Linked DNA regions of Saccharopolyspora erythraea NRRL 2338. The protein of the gene in region 2 binds, or shares a complex with, the protein of the main gene of each other region. Links are inferred from orthologs where the notes say so. Each region holds a gene or a part of one and is shown on either strand. Other genes may lie near its edges. The genes, in order: SACE_RS04175 and SACE_RS01285.

Region 1 (9,334 bases), 650 kb from region 2 along the record:
TCTCCGGCGACGCCGGCGACCTCGCCGCCCCGCCCTACGGCCTGGCCGACAACGCCGAAACCCTGCTGGCGCACAGCGACCTGGTGTTCATCGACCCGGTGTCGACCGGCTACTCGCGCGCCGTCGAGGGCGGGGAGGCCACCGACTTCCACGGCTACGCGCGCGACATCGAGTCGATCGCCGAGGTCATCCGGCTGTGGACCTCGCGCAACAACCGCTGGCTGTCGCCGAAGTACCTGGCGGGCGAGTCCTACGGCACGCTGCGCGCGGCGGCGCTGGCCGAGCACCTGCAGAACCGCCACGGTCTCTACCCCAACGGCCTGCTGCTGATCTCGTCGGTGCTCGACATGGGCACCATCCGCTTCACCGAAGGCAACGACCAGCCCTACGCGCTGTTCCTGCCGACCTACGCCGCGATCGCGCACTACCACGGCAAGCACGGCGACCGCCCGCTGCACGAGGTGGTCGCCGAGGCCGAGGAGTTCGCCTCCGGCGACTACCCGCTCGCCCTCGCGCGCGGCGCGCGGCTGAGCGAGCAGGAGCGCGCCGACATCGTGCGCCGCACCGCGCGGCTGACCGGTCTGTCGGAGGACTACGTCGACCGTGCCAACCTGCGCATCGAGCACATCCGGTTCTTCACCGAGCTGCTGCGGGACCAGCGGCGCACCGTCGGCCGGATGGACGGGCGGTTCACCGGCTGGGAGCCGGACGCGGCGGGCGAGCACTTCTCCGACGACCCGAGCATCTCCGGCATCCGCGGCGCCTACGCGGCGGGCATCAACCACTACCTGCGCGCCGAGCTCGACTACGTCAACGACCTGCCCTACGAGACCCTGAGCAGCCGGGTGCAGCCCTGGTCGTACAAGGAGTTCGAGGGTGCGTCGGTGTCGGTGGTGGAGAAGCTGAGCGCGGCCATGCGCGCCAACCCGCACCTGCGCGTCCACGTCGCCTGCGGCTACACCGACGGCGCCACGCCGCACTTCGCCGCCGAGCACGTGCTGGCCCGGCTGACGATCCCGCCGCAGCTGCGGGAGAACATCGAGGTCCGCTACTACGACGCGGGGCACATGATGTACGTGCACGAGCCGTCGCGGATCCAGCAGTCGGCGGACCTGGCGGCCTTCGTGTCGGGCGAACGTCCTTAGTGGACGGACGACGCGCTCGGCGTTGACCGCGGCCCTGCTCCGGAGACGGAGCGGGGCCGCGTTCGTTTCTCGCCCCCATCCATAGTCGGCATTGTCCCCGGATTGTCCTTCCACGCCAGTGCGACTTCTGGCTCCAGATCGGTGCCTCGGGCCGTCGCGGCTGCAACGCGATGCTGAAAGCCGAGCAATGAGCCCCGAAAGCACGACGCCCGCCCTCCGGGTGGAGGGCGGGCGTCGCAGATGCGCGCGGATCAGGCCACGACGTGCGGGCGTTCCTCGGCGAAGTGGCACGCCGAGGGGTGCTCGCCCATCCGGACGGTGAGCTCCGGCTGCTTCTCGGCGCAGATCTCCTGCGCCTTCCAGCAGCGGGTGCGGAACCGGCAGCCCGAGGGCGGGTTGGCCGGGCTCGGCACGTCGCCGGTGAGCCGGATGACCTCCCGCCTGCCCCGCAGCGTCGGGTCCGGCACCGGGACCGACGACAGCAGCGCCTGCGTGTAGGGGTGCTGCGGGTGCTCGTAGATCTGCTCGTCGGTGCCGATCTCGACGACCTTGCCGAGGTACATCACCGCCACCCGGTCCGACAGGTGGCGCACCACGCCGAGGTCGTGGGCGATGAAGACGTACGACAGCCCGAACTCCTGCTGCAGCTCGCCGAGCAGGTTCATCACCTGCGCCTGGATCGAGACGTCCAGCGCCGACACCGGCTCGTCGCAGACGATCACCTTCGGCCGCAGCGCCAGCGCGCGGGCGATGCCGATGCGCTGCCGCTGACCACCGGAGAACTGGTGCGGGTAGCGCTGGATGTGCTCGGGGTTGAGCCCCACGACCTCCAGCAGCTCCTGCACCTTCTGCCTGCGCTGCCCCTTCGGCGCCACCTCGGGGTGGATCTCGAACGGCTCGCCGACGATGTCGCCGACGGTGCGCCTGGGGTTCAGCGAGGTGTAGGGGTCCTGCAGCACGATCTGCATGTCCCGGCGCAGCTTGCGCAGCTCCGAGCCGCGCATCCGGAACATGTCCCGCCCCTCGAACAGCGCGCTTCCGCTGGTCGGCTTCTCCAGCCGCATCAGCACCTGCGCGAGGGTCGACTTGCCGCACCCGGACTCGCCGACGACACCGAGCGTCTCGCCCTTGTGCAGGTCGAACGACACGCCGTCGACCGCCCGGACGTGCCCGATGGTGCGCCGGAACAGCACGCCCTGGGTCACCGGGAAGTGCTTGACCAGATCCCGGACCTGGAGGATCGGCTCAGTCACGGGTCATCAGCTCCTCCGCGAAGTGGCATGCGCTGGCCCGGCCCAGCCCGAGCTGGTGGAAGGCGGGCACCTCCCGGCTGCACCGATCCTCGGCCCGCGGACACCGCGGGTGGAACGGGCAGCCCGGCGGGACGTTGAGCAGGTTCGGCGGCAGGCCCTTGATGGTGTCCAGCTCCTGGCCCTTGAGGTCCAGACGCGGGATGGACCGCATCAGGCCCTCGGTGTAGGGGTGGCCCGGCTTGCGGTACAGCGAGTACGCGTCGGCGGACTCCACGATCCGCCCCGCGTACATCACCACGATCCGGTCGGCCACCTCGGCGACCACACCGAGGTCGTGGGTGATCAGGATCAGCCCCATGCCGCGCTCGCGGCGCAGATCGTCGAGCAGGTCCATGATCTGGGCCTGCACGGTGACGTCGAGCGCCGTGGTCGGCTCGTCGGCGATCAGCAGCTCCGGGTCCAGCGCCAGCGACATCGCGATCATCGCGCGCTGCCGCATGCCGCCGGAGAACTGGTGCGGGAACTCCTTCACGCGCTGCTTGGCGTTGGGGATCTTCACCTGGTCCAGCAGCTCGACGGCGCGGTTCATCGCGTCCTTGCGGGACATCCCGCGCCGCATCCGCAGCTGCTCGGCGATCTGGAACCCGACGGTGTAGACCGGGTTCAGCGCCGACAGCGCGTCCTGGAAGATCATCGCCGTCGACTCGCCGCGCAGCTCCCTGCGCCGCGCCTCGTTGGCCTTGAGCAGCTCCTCGCCCTTGTAGCGGATGGAGCCGCCGGTGATCACGCCCGGCGGGATGTCCAGGATTCCCATGATCGTCTGGGCGGTGACGCTCTTGCCCGAGCCCGACTCACCGAGCACGGCCAGCGTCTCGCCCTTGTCGACGTGGTAGCTCACGCCGTTGAGGACCTTGGCCACGCCGTCCCTGGTGCGGAACTCCACGTGCAGGTCCTCGACCTCCAGCAGCGGCCCCTGGGGCTTGTCGGAGGAGTGCTGGGAGGACTTCTCGTCCACAGCGGTCATGCCGGATCCTCCTACTTCTGCTTCGGGTCGAGCGCGTCGCGGACGGCGTCACCGAGCATCACGAACGCCAGGACTGTGACGACCAGGAACAGGGCGGGGAACAGCAGCAGGTGCGGCGCGCCCTGGATGTAGTTTCGGGAGTCCGCGATCATCACGCCCCACGAGACCACCGGGTAGCGCAGGCCGATGCCGAGGAACGACAGCGTGGCCTCCGCGCCGATGAACGCGCCGAGCGCGATGGTGGCGTAGACCATCACCGGCGCCAGGCAGTTCGGCAGCATGTGCCGCAGGATGATCCGCGGCGCGCCGGCCCCCAGCGCCCTGGCGGCCTTGACGTAGTCCTGCTGCTTGGCCGCGATCGCCGCCGACCGCATGATCCGCATCGCCATCGGCCACGACAGGATCGCGATCGACAGCACCACCTGGGTGACCACCCGGGTGCCGCTGGGCACCGCGACCTCGGCGTTGAAGGTGGTCAGGATGACGATGGCACCGAGCACGAAGGGCAGGCCGAGGAAGATCTCGGAGAACCGGGACAGCAGGTTGTCCGCCCAGCCGCCGTAGTAGCCGGCCAGCAGCCCGACGGTGGCACCGAGCAGCACCGTCAGCAGCGTGGCCATGATGCCCACGATGATCGAGGCCCTGGTCCCGTGGATCGCCCTGGCCCACAGGTCGCGCCCGAGGTTGTCGTAGCCGAACCACGCCTCGGCCGACGGCAGGTCGCGGGCCTTGGACAGGTCCTGGAAGTTCGGGTCCACCGACGTGAACACGCCGGGGAAGGCCGCGATGAACAGCAGGACGGCGATGATCGACGTCGCGATGATGAACAGCGGGCGCCTGCGCAGGTCGTGCCAGGCGTCGCCCCAGAGCCCGCGCGGCTTCTTCGCCTTCTGGCCGAGGGGCGCGGCGAGCGCGTCCCCGCCCGATCCGTCGCGCACGGCGGCGACGGCGACGTGGTGGGTGGATTCGGCAGGCTCAGTCATATCGGATCCTCGGGTCGAGAGCCGCGTAGAGGAGGTCCACGATCAGGTTCATCAGCAGGTAGACGATCACCAGCAGGGTGACGATCCCGGTGACGGTGGTCCCTTCCTTGGTGAGGATGGACCGGAAGATCAGTCCGCCGATGCCCCTGATGTTGAACACGCCCTCTGTGACGATCGCACCGCCCATGAGGGCGCCGAGGTCGGTGCCCAGGAACGTGATCACCGGGATCACGGAGTTGCGCAGCAGGTGCACCCCCACCACCCGCTTGGGTTCGAGTCCCTTGGCGACCGCGGTGCGCACGTAGTCCGCCCGGCGGTTCTCCATCAGGCTCGTCCTGGTCAGCCGGGCCACGTAGGCCATCGACAGGGACCCGAGGACGAAGCCCGGCGCGATCAGCTCGCCGATCGAGGGGTCGGAGCTGACGGTGGGCCGGATGATGCCGAGCTCGGTGCCGAGCGAGATCTGGATCACGAAACCGGTGACGAACACCGGCAGCGAGATCAGGAACAGCGTGGACACCAGCACCAGGTTGTCCAGGAAGCTGCGGCCCCGCAGGCCGGTCACGATGCCGGCGAGCAGGCCGATGACCGCCTCGATGATCAGCGCGACGAGCGCGAGCTTGATCGTGACCGGATAGGCGTTCTCGATCAGCTGGCTGACCTGGATGCCGGCGTAGGTCTCGCCGAAGTCACCCGTAAAGAGCTTCCCAAGGTACTTGAAATACTGGATGATCAGCGGATCGTCCAGGTTGTACTTCGCGTGCATCTCCGCGATGTACTCCGGCGGGCAGCCGCGGTCGCCGCACTTGCCGGCGAACGGGTCGCCGGGGATCGCCCAGACGAGCAAGTAGATGATCAGCGTGGTGCCGATGAACACCGGGATCAGCTGCAACAGCCGTCGCAGCAGGTAACGACCCATCAGGGCCTCCTCAAACAAGCCAGCGCGGGGCCCGGCCCGCCGGGTCTCGACGGGCCGGGCGCGCGTGCGGATCGTTACGGGTTGAGACGCACAGTGGTCAGGTCAAGCTCACGGTAAGCCTTGACCTCGCCCGCTGCGATCCGTTCCGAGAACCCGTACTGGACCGGCTGCGTCCACAGCGGGACGATCGGCAGGTCCTGACCCAGCAGCTTCTCCGCCTCGGCGTAACCCTTGTTCGCCTCCTCGATCGTGGGAGCCGCGTTCGCCCGGTCGAGTGCCGCGTCGAAGGCCGGGTTGGAGTAGCCGTAGTCGTTCGACGACGCCCCGGTGCGGTACAGCTGGGTCAGGAAGGTCTCCAGGTTCGGGTAGTCGGCCTTCCACCCGGTGCGGAACAGGCCGTCGAACTGGAAGGCGTTCGCCGTCTGCCGGAACTCGCCGAAGGTCGGGACCGGGGTGAAGACGACGTTGATGCCCAGGTTCTGGCGGATGCTGGCCGCGACGGCCTCGCTCCACTCGTTGTGGCCGCCGTCGCCGTTGGTCTTGACGGTCAGCGTGCCCTGGAAGCCACCGGCCTGGGCCAGGTACTGCTTGGCCTTCTCCGGGTTGAACTCGCAGGCCTCACCGCACTGGTTGGGCACGTAGCCCTCGACGGCGGGGGTGGCGAAGCCGTCCGCCGGGTCGCGGCCACCGGCGAAGACCGTCTCGGTGATGGTCTTGCGGTCGATGGACATCGAGATCGCCTTGCGCAGCAGCGGGTTCTTGAACCGCTCGTCGTAGATCGGGAAGCCCATGTTCTGGGTCAGCAGACCCGGCTTCTCCTTGGCGCGCTCACCGAGGTCCTGCTTCCACTTGTCGCCGACCAGGGCCGAGACCGGGATCGCGCGCAGGAAGTCGAGGTTGCCCGACACCAGGTCCTGGTAGGCACCGTCGAGCTGCTCGTAGACCTTGAACTTGGCGCCCTTGATCTGCGGCTTGTCCGCGCCGGCGTAGTTCTCGTAGGTGGCGACGTTGAGCTCGACGTTCGGCGTGCGGTCGACGAACTTGAACGGACCGTTGCCGATGGGGTGGTCCTCGAACTTCTTCGGGTCGGCGAAGAACGAGTCGGGAAGCGGCTTGTAGGCCGAGTAGCCCAGGACGACGGGGAAGATCGTGAAGGGGCTCTTGAGCTTGACCGTGAAGGTGTTGTCGTCGACGACCTTGAGGCCCGACATCTCCTTCGTCGGCGGCGTCGGCGGGGACGCGGGGCCGGCCTCGCCGTCGGGGTCCTTCGGGTGGACCACGTCGTAGCCGTCGACCTGCTCGAAGAAGCTCGCACCCTGGAAGCCGTTGGGGCCGTAGGCGGTGTAGTTCCAGGCGTCCACGAAGTTCTTGGCCTTGACCGGGGTGCCGTCGTGGAACGTCCAGCCCGGCTTCAGCTTGATGGTGAAGTTCGTGTTGTCGGTCGTGGTGATCGACTCCGCGACCGCGTTCTCGACCTTCAGGTCGCTCGCCCGGTACTCGACCAGGCCGGTGAACAGGGCGTCGATGATGAAGCCGCCGTTCTCCTCGGTCGTGTTGCCAGGAACCAGTGGGTTCTCCGGCTCGCCCCAGTCGAGGGTGACGATGCCGTCCTCACCCGAGGCGCTGCCGCCTCCGCCGCAGGCACTGGCGAGCATCGCCACCGCCATTGGGACCGCGACCAGAGCGGCCAAGCGTCCCTTTCGCATGTACGTCCTCCCGCTTCCACGTGTGCCCCGTCGGGGATTTTCGGGGGTCACCACGCACGGCGGCGTTCACCGCCGCGTCAGACGAGCGTAAACATAAGTGAGAACGGGCTCACAGCAATCCGCTGTCACAAAGCCGTCACCTTCTGGCTCGATCCAGAAACCCCGTCACTCAGAAGGTGGAATAGGACGACCACACTCCGGGAACTAGCTGATAGACAGGGCGATGCCGTCCAGGATGTCGTGTTCACTGACGGTGATCGAGTCGATTCCGGCGCGTTCCGACAGCTCCTCTGCCAGCACCTTCACCACCAGCGCGCCGCCGACGATCACGTCCACCCGGCCGGCGTGCAGGGAGCCGATCCCGGCGCGCTCGTCGTGGGTCATCGACAACAACTGCTCGGTTGTCCGTTCGAGTCCATTCCGGGATATCTGTGAAAGGTGAATGGCGGCGGGATCGTACTCCGGCAGATTCTGCGCGATGGCCGAAAGCGTCGTGACCGTTCCGGCGACCCCCACCCAGGTCCGGGCATCCGAGGAATCGACGGCGGCGAACGCGTCGTCCAGAATGCCGCGCGCGACCTTGACGGCCTCGCGGACCTCGTCCTCGGCCGGCGGGTCGCCGTGCAGGCTGCGCTCGGTCAGCCGGACGCAGCCGATGTCGGCGGAGTACGCGGCGGTGATGTCGGCGCGCACGCCGTCCCAGGTGCCGACCACCAGCTCCGTCGAGCCGCCGCCGACGTCGGTGACCACGAACGGCCCGTCCTGCGGGTCCAGGTCGCCGACCGCGCCGATGAACGACAGCCGCGCCTCCTCGTCACCGGTGATCACCTCCGCGTCGATGCCGAGGGTCTCGCGCACCATGGCGAAGAACTCCTCGCGGTTGGAGGCGTCCCGCGTGGCCGAGGTCGCCACCATGCGGATGCGCTCCACACCCTTGCGGCGCGCGATGTTGGCGTAGTCGACAAGCGCGGCCCGCGTGCGCTCGAGCGCCTCGTCGGCGAGCCTGCCGGTGGCGTCGACGCCCTGGCCGAGCCGCACGATTCGCATTTCGCGGTGGATGTCGCGCAGGTGCCGCGTCCCGCCGTCGGGATCCGAATCCGGCCCCGGGGAGACCGTCACGTCGGCGACGAGCAGCCGGATGGAGTTCGTTCCGCAGTCGATCGCCGCGACACGTGACATCGCTGGTCCTCCTCGATACGTGCGCCGGCCGGCCGCCGCAGGCCCGCCGCGCGCTGCGCGCTTGTCGGCCCCCACGCTAGTTGCGCGCCCGGCGGACGCACGCGCGTGGTACCGCAACGCCGTGTCACACGAAAGTGGAGCGCGCGGACTCCTTCGGACGGGTGACCCGTGGTAACTCAGCGCGCCCGGGGCGAGGGCGCGAACCGCCGGGCGAAAACGGGTGATCCAGGAGAGATTCACCCGCCTGCCAAGCCAACTCCAACCAGTCGAGCGACCTCGACCGGTGGTATCGCGGGCCCGGGCAGCGGCAGGCGGCGTCCCTCGCACCAGGAACACCGCCTGCCGGGCCGGCCGGTTTCACCCCCCGGACATCACCGCTGCGCGGGCGCGTAGTCGTCCGGCACGACGCAGGGCACCAGCGACCCTCCGTCGCCCGGCTCCACGTAGACGGTCGCGCCGGCGGTCGCCGCGGCGGGATCGGTGCGGCCCGGCGGGAGGTCGTTCCCGGCCGTCGGCCTGTCCTGCTCGGTCACGAACTCGCCGTTGTGCAGCACCGGCACCTGGCACGACGACGGCGGCCCCGGCTCCTCCGGCGGCGTGCTGCTGCCGGGCGGAGGCGTGCTGCTGTCCGGAGGCGGCGTCGTGCTGTCCGGGGGCGGCGTGCTGCTGTCCGGCGGAGGAGTCGTGCTCTCCGGCGGTGTGCTGCTCTCCGGAGGCGGTGTCGTGCTGTCCGGAGGCGGCGTGCTGCTGTCCGGCGGAGGAGTCGTGCTCTCCGGCGGTGTGCTGCTCTCCGGCGGGGGCTGGCTGCTTCCCGGCGGCGGCGTGGTGCTTTCCGGAGGCTTGCTGCTCTCCGGCGGGGGCTGGCTGCTTCCCGGCGGCGGCGAACTGCCCGGCGGGGTACTGCCCGGCGGGTTGCTCGACGGCGGAGTGCTCGACGGGGCGGGCGGTGGGGTGCCGTTCGGCGGGTGCGCCGTCGGCGTCGGAGAAGGCCCCGGAGCCGGCGCGGGCGCCGGCGCACCGGCCGGGGGCGGCGTCTGCGGCATCGCCAGGACCGCCGGGCCGTCGGGCAGGCGGTTGCCCTCGAGCACGTCGTCGACCTCCGGCGCCAGCTCCGACGGCGTCGGC
Region 2 (9,394 bases):
GGTCGGTCGTCGACTTCATGCCCAGCGCCAACGGGCCGGCGCCGGGACCGGTGTGGCTGCTGGAAGGACCCGACTACTACTACGGTCCGCAGCTCAGGCCGGAGCACGTGGACGCGTCGTCGTTGCGGTTCGAGGGTTTCCCCGAGCCGGCGTTCGTCGCCACCACCACGCCGTGGGTGAACCGCACCGCCGGTCTGGTGGCCAGGGCCCGCACCGGTGGCACGACCACCGAGACGGTGCCGGTCGAGGGCGGTGGGCAGCTGCTGGCCTTCGCTTCGCGGGTCGGTCCCGACCTGGTTCTCGTGGAGTTCTACGACATGCAGCCGCTGCACTCCGAGCTGTCGCAGCTGCGCAACGCGCTCGCGGTGGTGGCGCTCGGGGTTTCGGCGCTCGGCGTGGTGCTGGCGCTGCTGGCGGCGGCGAGCGTCCAGCGGCCGGTCCGCAAGGTCGCCGCCGCCGCGCACCGGATCGGCGAGGGCGCTTTCGACACCCGGCTCCCGGTTCGCGGCAAGGACGAGATCGCCGAGCTCACCAGCGCGTTCAACACGATGGCGCAGCGGCTCGGCGACTCGATCGAGGAGCTGCGGGTCAAGGACCGCCAGCAGCAGCGGTTCGTCGCCGACGTCGCCCACGACCTGCGCACCCCGACCGCCTCGCTGGTCGCGGCGGCCGACAGCCTGGAGCACCCGGACCCGGAGTCGCGTTCCCGGGCGGTCGCGCTGGTCTCCACGCAGGCCCGCCGGCTGGCGAGGCTGGTGGACGATCTGCTGGAGATCTCCCGCTTCGACTCCGGCGCCGCCGAGCTGCGGCCGGAGGGCGTCGACCTGCGGGAGCTGGTGCGCGAGGCGATCGAGCTGGTCACGTGCGATGCCGACGTGCGGCTGGACGCCACGGCGGACACCACGCTCGTCGGCGACCCGCGCAGGCTGCACACGATCGTCTGCAACCTGCTGGCCAACGCCGTGCACCACGGTGCGGAGCCGGTCACCGTTGCGATCGACGGCACCGATCCCGGGCAGGTCGTCCTGCGCGTCGCGGACTCGGGTCCGGGCGTGCCGGAGGAGTTGACGCGGATCCTGTTCGACCGCTTCGTTCGGGGCGACCGGGCGCGCAGCGCGACCGACGGCAGCGGCCTGGGCATGGCAATCGCCCAGCAGAACGCCCTCGTGCACGGTGGGCGGATCACCGTGCACAACGACGGCGGTGCCGTCTTCACCCTCACCCTGCCGCGCGGCGACCGGTCGGCCACCGGATCGGACGCGCCCGGCCCGTCAACCGCGTAGCACCCGACTACCCCGTCACGCTCGCCGCTTCGGCCAGCAGGGCGTCGAAGACCGCCCGGACCGCGGGCCGTTCCGACGCGCCCCGGCGGGAGACCGCCTCCACGTTGCGGCCCGCGCGCACGCCCGCGAGCGGGCGCAGCACCAGGCGCGGATCGTCGACCGTGTACCTCGGCAGCAGCGCCACGCCGAACCCGTCGGCGACCAGCGCCTCGATCACGCGGAAGTCGTTGATGCGCTGCACGACCTTGGGTCGTGTGCCGGTGCGCACCGCCAGCGAGCGCAGGACGTCGTCGACCGGGAACCCGATGTCCACGCTCACCCAAGGCTCGCCTGCCAGCTCCGTCAGCTCGACGCGATCCCGGCTCGCGAGCGGGTGGCCGCGAGGGAGGGCGACGTCGAGGGGCTCGCGCAGCAGCGGCGTGATCTCCATCCGCTCGCTGTCGAACGGCTGCGCCTGGTCGTCGCGGTGGGCCACCACGATGTCGAAGTCGGCGACCAGCGCCTGCACCTCCGGCGGGGTCATGTCGACGTCCCGGCACTCCAGCGAGACCTCGCGGATCGCCGACATCCGACGCAGCAGTCCGGGCAGCAACAGCAGCGCGCCGGAGGGGAACAGGGCCACGCGCACCGTCCCGCGCGGCGTGGAGCGGTAGGTGTTCAGCTCGGCCTCGGCGCGGTCGAGCACCGCGAGCACCTCGTCGGCCCGGGCCGCCAGCGCCCGGCCCGCGTCGGTGAGCCGGAGACCTCGCCCGGCCGGTTCGGTGAGGGTGACGCCGACCTCGGCCTGCAACGCGCGGAGCTGCTGCGACACCGCCGACGGTGTGTAGGCCAGCGCCTTCGCGACCGCGGTGACGGTGCCCCGGTCGGCGAGCTCGCGCAGCAGTCTCAGCCTCCGAACATCCATGAAGGAATACTACAGCGATATTGCAGATTATATCGCTTGTGCTTCATAGTGAGCGGCGCTCACCATCGAGTGCGTGACTGCCAGAGACCGGTTGTTGGCCCTGTTCGTCGTCCTGCTGTGGGGCGTCAACTTCATCGCTATCGACTTCGGCCTTCAGCACTTCCCGCCGCTGTTCTTCGGCGGACTGCGCTTCGCGCTGATCGCCCTGCCCACGATCCTGTTCGTGCCGCGGCCGAAGGTGCGGTGGCAGTGGCTGGTCGGCTACGGCCTCGGCTTCGGGACGCTGCAGTTCGCGTTCCTCTTCGTCGCGATCGAGGTCGGGATGCCGACGGGACTGGCGTCGCTGGTGCTCCAGGCTTCCGCGCCGTTCACCGTGATCCTCGGCGCGCTGCTGCTGCGAGAGCGGCTGAACGCGTTGCAGGGTCTGGGAATCGCGATCGCGGTGCTCGGCATGGTCGCGATCGGCTGGAACCGGGCGCAGGACGCCGCGCTGCTGCCGGTCGTGCTGACCCTGCTCGGCGCGCTGGGCTGGGCGTTCGGAAACCTGTGCAACCGCAAGGCGAACCCGCAGAACCCGCTGCACCTGGCGCTGTGGATGTCGGTCGTGCCGCCGCTGCCGATGTTCGCGCTGTCGGCGTTCGTCGAGGGCCCGGTGGTGGGCTGGCAGGCGGTCTGGACGTCGTTCACCACGCAGACCGGCCTCTACGCGCTGTGCGGGCTCGCCTACATCATCGTCTTCGCCACGGTGATCGGCTCGGGGGTCTGGACGGCGCTCATGGGTCGCAACCCGGCCAGCTCCGTCGCGCCGTTCACCCTGCTGGTGCCGGTCGTCGGGTTCACCTCGGCATGGCTGGTGCTGAACGAGCAGCCAGACCCGTTCGAGCTGGTCGCGGGCGCCGTCGTGGTGGGCGGGGTGCTGCTCGGCAGCATCCGGCGCGGCAAGCCCGTCGAGCTCCCGGAACCGGAACCGGTGCTCACGCCGGCGAGGTGACGACGGCGGGCGGTGTGCGAAACCGCCTGCTCGCCGCTACTTCGACTGCCAGTAGCCCGGTCCAGGGGTGTCGAAGGTGTGCTTGCGGGTCTTGGCGTTCCACGACCAGCGGCCGACCTTCAGACCCCACGAGGAAAGGCCGCGCTGGGTGACGTGCAGCACCAGCGGGCCGATCCGGAAGCTCTTGCGCAGCTTGAAACCCATGACCCCATCGTGTCGACCGATCGCCGAGCGGCGCAACCACCCGACATCGGAGAAGGCGCTCCTCAGCCGAGCGCCTCGGTGGTCGAGGCCGGCGAGGTGGAGCCGACGGCGATGCCACCGAAGTCGTCCGGCGCGACCGCCTCGGCCTCGACGTCGTGCTTGGCGATAGCGCCGCTGCGGATCTCCTCGGCGTAGTGGCAGGCCACCCGGTGACCGGGGGAGATCTCGCGCAGCACCGGGCGTTCGGTGTCGCAGCGAGTCTGCTGCTTCCACGGGCAGCGGGTGTGGAAGCGGCACCCCGTCGGCGGCGCGGCCGGCGAGGGCAGGTCACCGGAGAGCAGGATCTGCTCCCGCTGGTCCTCCACGACCGGGTCCGGCACCGGGACCGCCGACAGCAGCGCGCGCGTGTAGGGGTGCAGGGGCTCGGTGTAGAGGTCGTCGGACTCCGACTCCTCCACGATCCCGCCCAGGTACATCACCCCGATCCGGTCGGCGATGTGGCGGACGACCGCGAGGTCGTGCGCGATCACCAGGTAGGTCAGGCCGAACTCGTCCTGCAGGTCCTCCAGCAGGTTGAGCACCTGCGCCTGCACCGAGACGTCGAGCGCCGACACCGGCTCGTCGGCGACCAGCAGGTCGGGGCCGACCGCCAGCGCGCGTGCGATGCCGATGCGCTGGCGCTGCCCGCCGGAGAACTCGTGCGGGTACTTGCGCAGCGACGTCGACGGCAGCCCCACCGCGCTGAGCAGCTCGCGCAGGCGCTTCGCCGTGGACTCGCGGCCCTTGTCCAGACCGTGCGCGCGTATCCCCTCGACCAGCAGCGACTCCACCGACTGCCGCGGGTCGAGCGAGGCGAGCGGGTCCTGGAACACCATCTGCATGCGACGGCGCATACGGCGCAGCCGTTCGCCCTTCATCGCCGACAGGTCGGTGCCGTCGAAGACCACCCGGCCGCCGGTCGGCTTCTCCAGGCGCAGCAGCGCGCGCCCGAGCGTCGACTTGCCGCAGCCCGACTCGCCGACCAGGCCGTATGTCTCGCCCTTGCGGACGCGCAGCGACACCCCGTCGACGGCGTAGACGTAGCCGACCGTGCGGTCGAGCACCACCCCGCGCTTGATCGGGAAGTGCACCGCGAGGTCGTCGACCTCCACCAGGAGCTGCTCGGTCATGCCCTCTCCCCCGAGGTCGTCGTGGTCGCCGTGCTCGCGGAAAAGCCCCTCACGAGACCTCCTGCGTCTTGCGGGACACCCGCACCCGGTCGGCCCCGCGAGCAGTAGAACAAGCGTTGCTCACGAGACCTCCATGGAAGACGATTCCCGCACCGGGTTGTGGCAGCGCAGCAAGCGCGCCCCCACGTCCACACTGACCTCCGGGGTCTGCTGCTGGCAGACCTCCAGCGCGTTCGGGCAGCGGGGGCAGAACGCGCAACCCGCGTCCCACGGGATGTTGTCGCTGATCGAGCCCCTGATCGGGGTGAGCTTCTGCCCCCTGGTCGCGTCGAGCCGGGGGATCGACGACAGCAGGCCCGCCGTGTACGGGTGCCGGGGCCGGGCGAACAGCTCGTGGCGGGCCGCACGCTCCACGACCCGGCCCGCGTAGAGCACGTTCACCTCGTCGCAGAGCCCGGCGACCACGCCCAGGTCGTGGGTGATCATGATCAGCGCGGTGTCGGTCTCGGCGACCAGCTTGGTCAGCAGGTTCAGGATCTGCGCCTGGATGGTGACGTCCAGGGCGGTCGTCGGCTCGTCGGCGATCAGCAGCCGCGGCCGGCACGCCAGCGCCATCGCGATCAGCGCCCGCTGCCGCATGCCGCCGGAGAGCTGGTGCGGGTACTCCCGCAGCCTCCGGCGCGGGTCCGGGATGCCGACCTTGGCCAGCAGCTCCTCGGCCTCCGGCATGGCCTTCTTGCGGGGCAGACCGCGATGCCGCTCGATGACCTCGGCCACCTGCACGCCGATGGAGACCACCGGGTTCAGCGAGGTCAGCGGGTCCTGGAACACCATGCTCAGGTCCCGGCCGCGCCGCTTGTCCAGCTCCTGGCGGGACAGGCCGAGCAGCTCGGTGCCGTCGAAGGTGATCGAGCCCGAGACCTCCGCGCCGCGCGGCGGGAGCAGTCCCATGATCGCGAGCGAGGTGACCGACTTGCCGCACCCGGACTCGCCGACCAGGCCGACGGTGCGCCCGGGTTCGACGTCGAAGGAGATCCCGTCCACGGCGGTCACCGGCGGCTCGCCCTTGCGGGCGAAGACCACCGAGAGGTCGCGGACTTCCAGCAGCGCCATGTTCGTCCTCGAGGTCCTCAGCGTCGTCTCTTCGGGTCCAGCGCGTCCCGCAGCGACTCACCGACCAGGGTGAAGCCCAGCGCGACCAGGATGATGCAGCCCGCGGGCCAGAACGCGAGCTGCGGGTGCGAGTCGATGACGGTCTGCGCGCCGCCGAGCATCTGGCCCCACTCCGGGATCGAGTCGTCGGCGGCACCGAGTCCGAGGAACGACAGCGCGGCGGCGTCGATGATCGCGACCGCCAGCACCAGCGTGGCCTGCACGACGACCGGGCCGAGCGCGTTGGGCAGCATGTGCCGGAACACGATCGCGGTCTCCCGCACGCCCAGCGCCCGAGCCGCCAGCACGTGGTCGCTCGCGCGCTGCGCCAGCATCGTGCCGCGCAGCAGGCGTCCGAAGATCGGCACCTGCACGATGGCCACCGCCAGGATCACGGTGAACTGCGTCTGGCTGGCGAACAGCGCCCCGATCGAGACGGCCAGCAGCAGCGACGGCACCGAAAGCATCACGTCGACGATCCGCATGACCACCGAGTCGACCCAGCCGCCGAACGCGCCCGCCGTGACACCGAGGACCAGACCGCCGCCGAGGCCGATCACCGTGGCCAGCACCGCGACCAGCAGCGTCTGCTGCGAACCGAGCAGCAGCCGGGAGAACAGGTCGCGGCCGTACTGGTCGCCGCCGAGCGGGAACCCGTCCTGCGGCGGCGGGATCGTGTTGGTCGCGCGGGAGACCTGGTGCTCCAGGACCCGCAGCGCCGGGTCGTGCGGCGCCAGCCAGGGCGCGGTGACGGCCAGCACCACGAAGATGCCGATGATCGCCGCGCCGACCAGGAAGACCGGGCTGCGCCGCAGCCGCCGCCACGCCGACGCGGCGAGGCTCACCCCGGAGTCGGCCGTGCTCTCGGCGAGCTCGTCGATTCGCGCCTTGCGCGTGTTCAGCACCACGTCCGCCCCCTCACCGCGTCCGCAGCCGCGGGTCGATCATCGCGTACGAGAGGTCGACGATCAGGTTGACCAGCACGTACACCATCGCCGCGGACAGGATCACGACCTGCAGCACGGGGAAGTCCTTGCGCTGGAAGCCGACCGCGACCGCCTGCCCGATGCCGGGGATGTTGAACACCCGCTCGGTCAGCACCGCGCCCGCCAGCAGCGCGCCGGTCTGCAGGCCGACCGTGGTGACCACCGGCAGCATCGCGTTGTGCAGGATGTGCCTGGTCCTGATCACCATCGCGCTCAGGCCCTTCGCCCGCGCCGTGCGCACGTAGTCGTCGTCCATCACGTCGAGCACCGCGGCCCTGGTGATCCGGAAGATCACCGCGAACGGGATGGTCGACAGCGCGATCGCGGGCAGGACCAGGTGCACGAAGGCGTTCCACGCCGCGTCCCACTCCCGGGTCAGCAACCCGTCGAGGATGTAGAAGCCGGTCACCCGCGTCGCGTCCATCCCGGTGTCCTGGCGGCCCGAGGCGGGCAGCATGCCGAGCTCGACGGCGAAGACGAACTTCAGCAGGAACGCCAGGAAGAACACCGGAACCGCGACGCCCACCAGCGACCACGTGATGCTCAGGTTGTCCAGCCAGCTCCCCCGGCGCCGGGCCGCCAGGTAGCCGAGCGGGATGCCGACCGCGACCGCCAGCAGCAGCGCCAGGATCGACAGCTCCAGCGTCGCCGGGAAGCGCACCAGGAAGACCTCCAGCGCGGGCGCACCGCGCTGGACACCGGTGGAGGTGCCGAAGTCGCCGGTGACGGCGCGCTCCAGGAACTTCCAGTACTGCACGAAGATGGGCTGGTCCAGGCCGAGCTGCGCCTCGAGCTTCGCGCGGGACTCGGGCGTCGCCCGGTCGCCCAGCAGCGCCGACACCGGGCCGCCGGGCAGCGCCCGCAGCCAGGCGAACAGCAGGACGGACAGCACAGCGACGACCAGCACGAGCTGCGCCAGCCGTCGAACCGTATAGCGGAGCACTAGTCCCCCAAGGTCGGTCCGTGCGCGACGTGCGCGCCGCGCCCCCGTCCAGGCCGGTGGCGCTGCCGGTCACAACCGGCAGCGCCACGACCGGAGCCGGGTCGGCGCAACGCCGTCACGTCACTCGGAGAGGCTCACCGTCGCGAACTCTTCGTCCGTCAGCGGCGAGGGGACCAGGCCCTTCACCCGCTCGTTGAGCACGAGCGCGGGCGGCGAGTGCGACAGCGGGACCGCGGGCAGGTACTCGGCCAGCAGCTTGCGGTTGATCTGCTGGTACATCGCCTGCCGCTTGCCCTCGTCGGGCTCGCTGTCGGCGGCGCGCAGCTCGGCGGCGAGCTGCTCGCCCCACGGTGCGCCCGCGGTGTAGAAGCGGTTCGTCGGCGTGCCGAAGAACGTGCCGATGTAGTTGTCCGGCGTGTTGTAGTCGCCGGTCCAGCCGAGCAGGAAGATGTCGGCGCGGGCGTTGTCGACGTCGTCGATGTAGCCGCCGTTCCACGGCTTGCTGACCGGGTTCACCGTGATGCCCACGGCGCGCAGGTCCTCGGCCAGCGCGTTGTAGATGCCCTGGGGGTCCGGCATGTAGGGCCGGGTGACCTCGGTCGGCCAGTAGAAGTTGACCGTCAGGTTCTGCTGCCCTGCCTCGGCGAGCAGCTGCTTGGCCTTCTCCGGGTCGTGCGGGTACTTCTGCACGTCCGGGGCGTATCCCTCGACGGTGTCCGGGTAGAACTGGGTGGCCACCTCGGCGCCCTCGGGCATGTTGGCCTTGACCAGGTTGTCGCGGTCCAGCGCGTAGGCGATGGCCTGGCGCACCCGCAGGTCGTTCAGCGCCGGGTTGTTCTTCTGGGTGAAGCCCAGGTACATGATGTTGAACGGGTCGCGCACCAGCACGTTGTGCCCGGCGTCGCGCAGCGCCTGCAGGTCGGCGGCGTTGGGGAAGTCGTAGCCGTCGATGCTGCCGGCTTCCAGCTCCTGCTTGCGCGAGGTCTCGTCGGGGATGATCCGGAAGATCAGCTCGCCGATCTTGGCCTTCTCGCCCCAGTACTGGTCGTTGCGGGCCAGCTTGATGGTCTGGTTGCCCTCGTCGTAGCCGCTGAACTTGAACGGCCCGGTGCCCGTCGGGTGCGCCTTGGCGTACTCGGGGTAGGAGAAGCTGTCGCCCTGGGCCTGGACGTTGTTGGCCTGGTACTGCTCCATCGCGGCCGGCGACTGCATGCTGAACGACGGAAGACCGAGCAGGTCCGGAAACTTCGACGTCGCGCGCGTCAGGTGGATCACCGCGGTCGCCGGGTCCGGCGAATCGCAGGAGGAGTACAGCGACGGCGTCTGGCCGTCGGCGAACCCACCGAAGTTCTCGATCCAGTAGTACGAGAGCGCCTGGTTCTGGCCCGCGCCGGTCTGGTGGTACCAGCGCTCGAAGTTCTTGCAGACGGCCTCGGCGTTGAAGTCGGTGCCGTCGTGGAACTTCACGCCCTCGTTGAGCTTGAACGTCCACGTCTTGCCGTCCGGTGTGGACTCCCAGCTCTTGGCCAGCTCCGGTTCGACCTCGGCGGTGCCCGGTTCGAAGCCGACCAGGCCCTCCATGATCTGCCGGGTGACGCGGAAGGTCTCGCCGTCGGATGCGTAGAAGGGGTCGAACAGGTCCGGGGCGCCCGCAGCACCGAAGGTCAGGGTGCCGCCTTCGCCGCCGGCGTTCTCGCCTCGCTGCGAAGTGGCGCAGGCCGCAAGCGTGACCGCCATGGTGCAGGCGATCCCCGCGGTCGCG

The links.
Region 1: the proteins of SACE_RS01285 (region 2) and SACE_RS04175 are in contact, whole or in part, in a cryo-EM structure (PDB 8Z21), measured with the Escherichia coli proteins. The link is inferred for Saccharopolyspora erythraea NRRL 2338 from one-to-one orthologs.

Annotation. Positions count from the first base shown.
Region 1 is NC_009142.1:942,574-951,907, reverse strand. Bases 3,362-6,122 are described here. They hold SACE_RS04175 (ABC transporter permease), read right to left. Parts: upstream 5,325-6,122; coding sequence 4,398-5,324; downstream 3,362-4,397. Other genes in these bases: SACE_RS04170 (peptide ABC transporter substrate-binding protein), read right to left, coding at 5,399-6,122; SACE_RS04180 (ABC transporter permease), read right to left, coding at 3,434-4,405; SACE_RS04185 (ABC transporter ATP-binding protein), read right to left, coding at 3,362-3,422. Outside these bases: SACE_RS04195 (S10 family peptidase), read left to right, coding at 1-1,145; SACE_RS04190 (ABC transporter ATP-binding protein), read right to left, coding at 1,397-2,398; more of SACE_RS04185, read right to left, coding at 2,391-3,361; more of SACE_RS04170, read right to left, coding at 6,123-7,030; SACE_RS04165 (Ppx/GppA phosphatase family protein), read right to left, coding at 7,235-8,209; SACE_RS04160 (lytic transglycosylase domain-containing protein), read right to left, coding at 8,581-9,334. UniProt on the Escherichia coli protein: Part of the ABC transporter complex OppABCDF involved in the uptake of oligopeptides and of the ABC transporter complex MppA-OppBCDF involved in the uptake of the cell wall murein tripeptide L-alanyl-gamma-D-glutamyl-meso-diaminopimelate.
Region 2 is NC_009142.1:292,382-301,775, reverse strand. The notes cover bases 3,669-6,489. They hold SACE_RS01285 (ABC transporter ATP-binding protein), read right to left. Parts: upstream 5,665-6,489; coding sequence 4,672-5,664; downstream 3,669-4,671. Other genes in these bases: SACE_RS01280 (ABC transporter permease), read right to left, coding at 5,682-6,489; SACE_RS01290 (ABC transporter ATP-binding protein), read right to left, coding at 3,669-4,551. In the rest of the region: SACE_RS01305 (HAMP domain-containing sensor histidine kinase), read left to right, coding at 1-1,283; SACE_RS01300 (LysR family transcriptional regulator), read right to left, coding at 1,291-2,187; SACE_RS01295 (EamA family transporter), read left to right, coding at 2,261-3,178; SACE_RS35980 (DUF4236 domain-containing protein), read right to left, coding at 3,215-3,382; more of SACE_RS01290, read right to left, coding at 3,445-3,668; more of SACE_RS01280, read right to left, coding at 6,490-6,611; SACE_RS01275 (ABC transporter permease), read right to left, coding at 6,622-7,632; SACE_RS01270 (ABC transporter substrate-binding protein), read right to left, coding at 7,753-9,394. UniProt on the Escherichia coli protein: Part of the ABC transporter complex OppABCDF involved in the uptake of oligopeptides and of the ABC transporter complex MppA-OppBCDF involved in the uptake of the cell wall murein tripeptide L-alanyl-gamma-D-glutamyl-meso-diaminopimelate.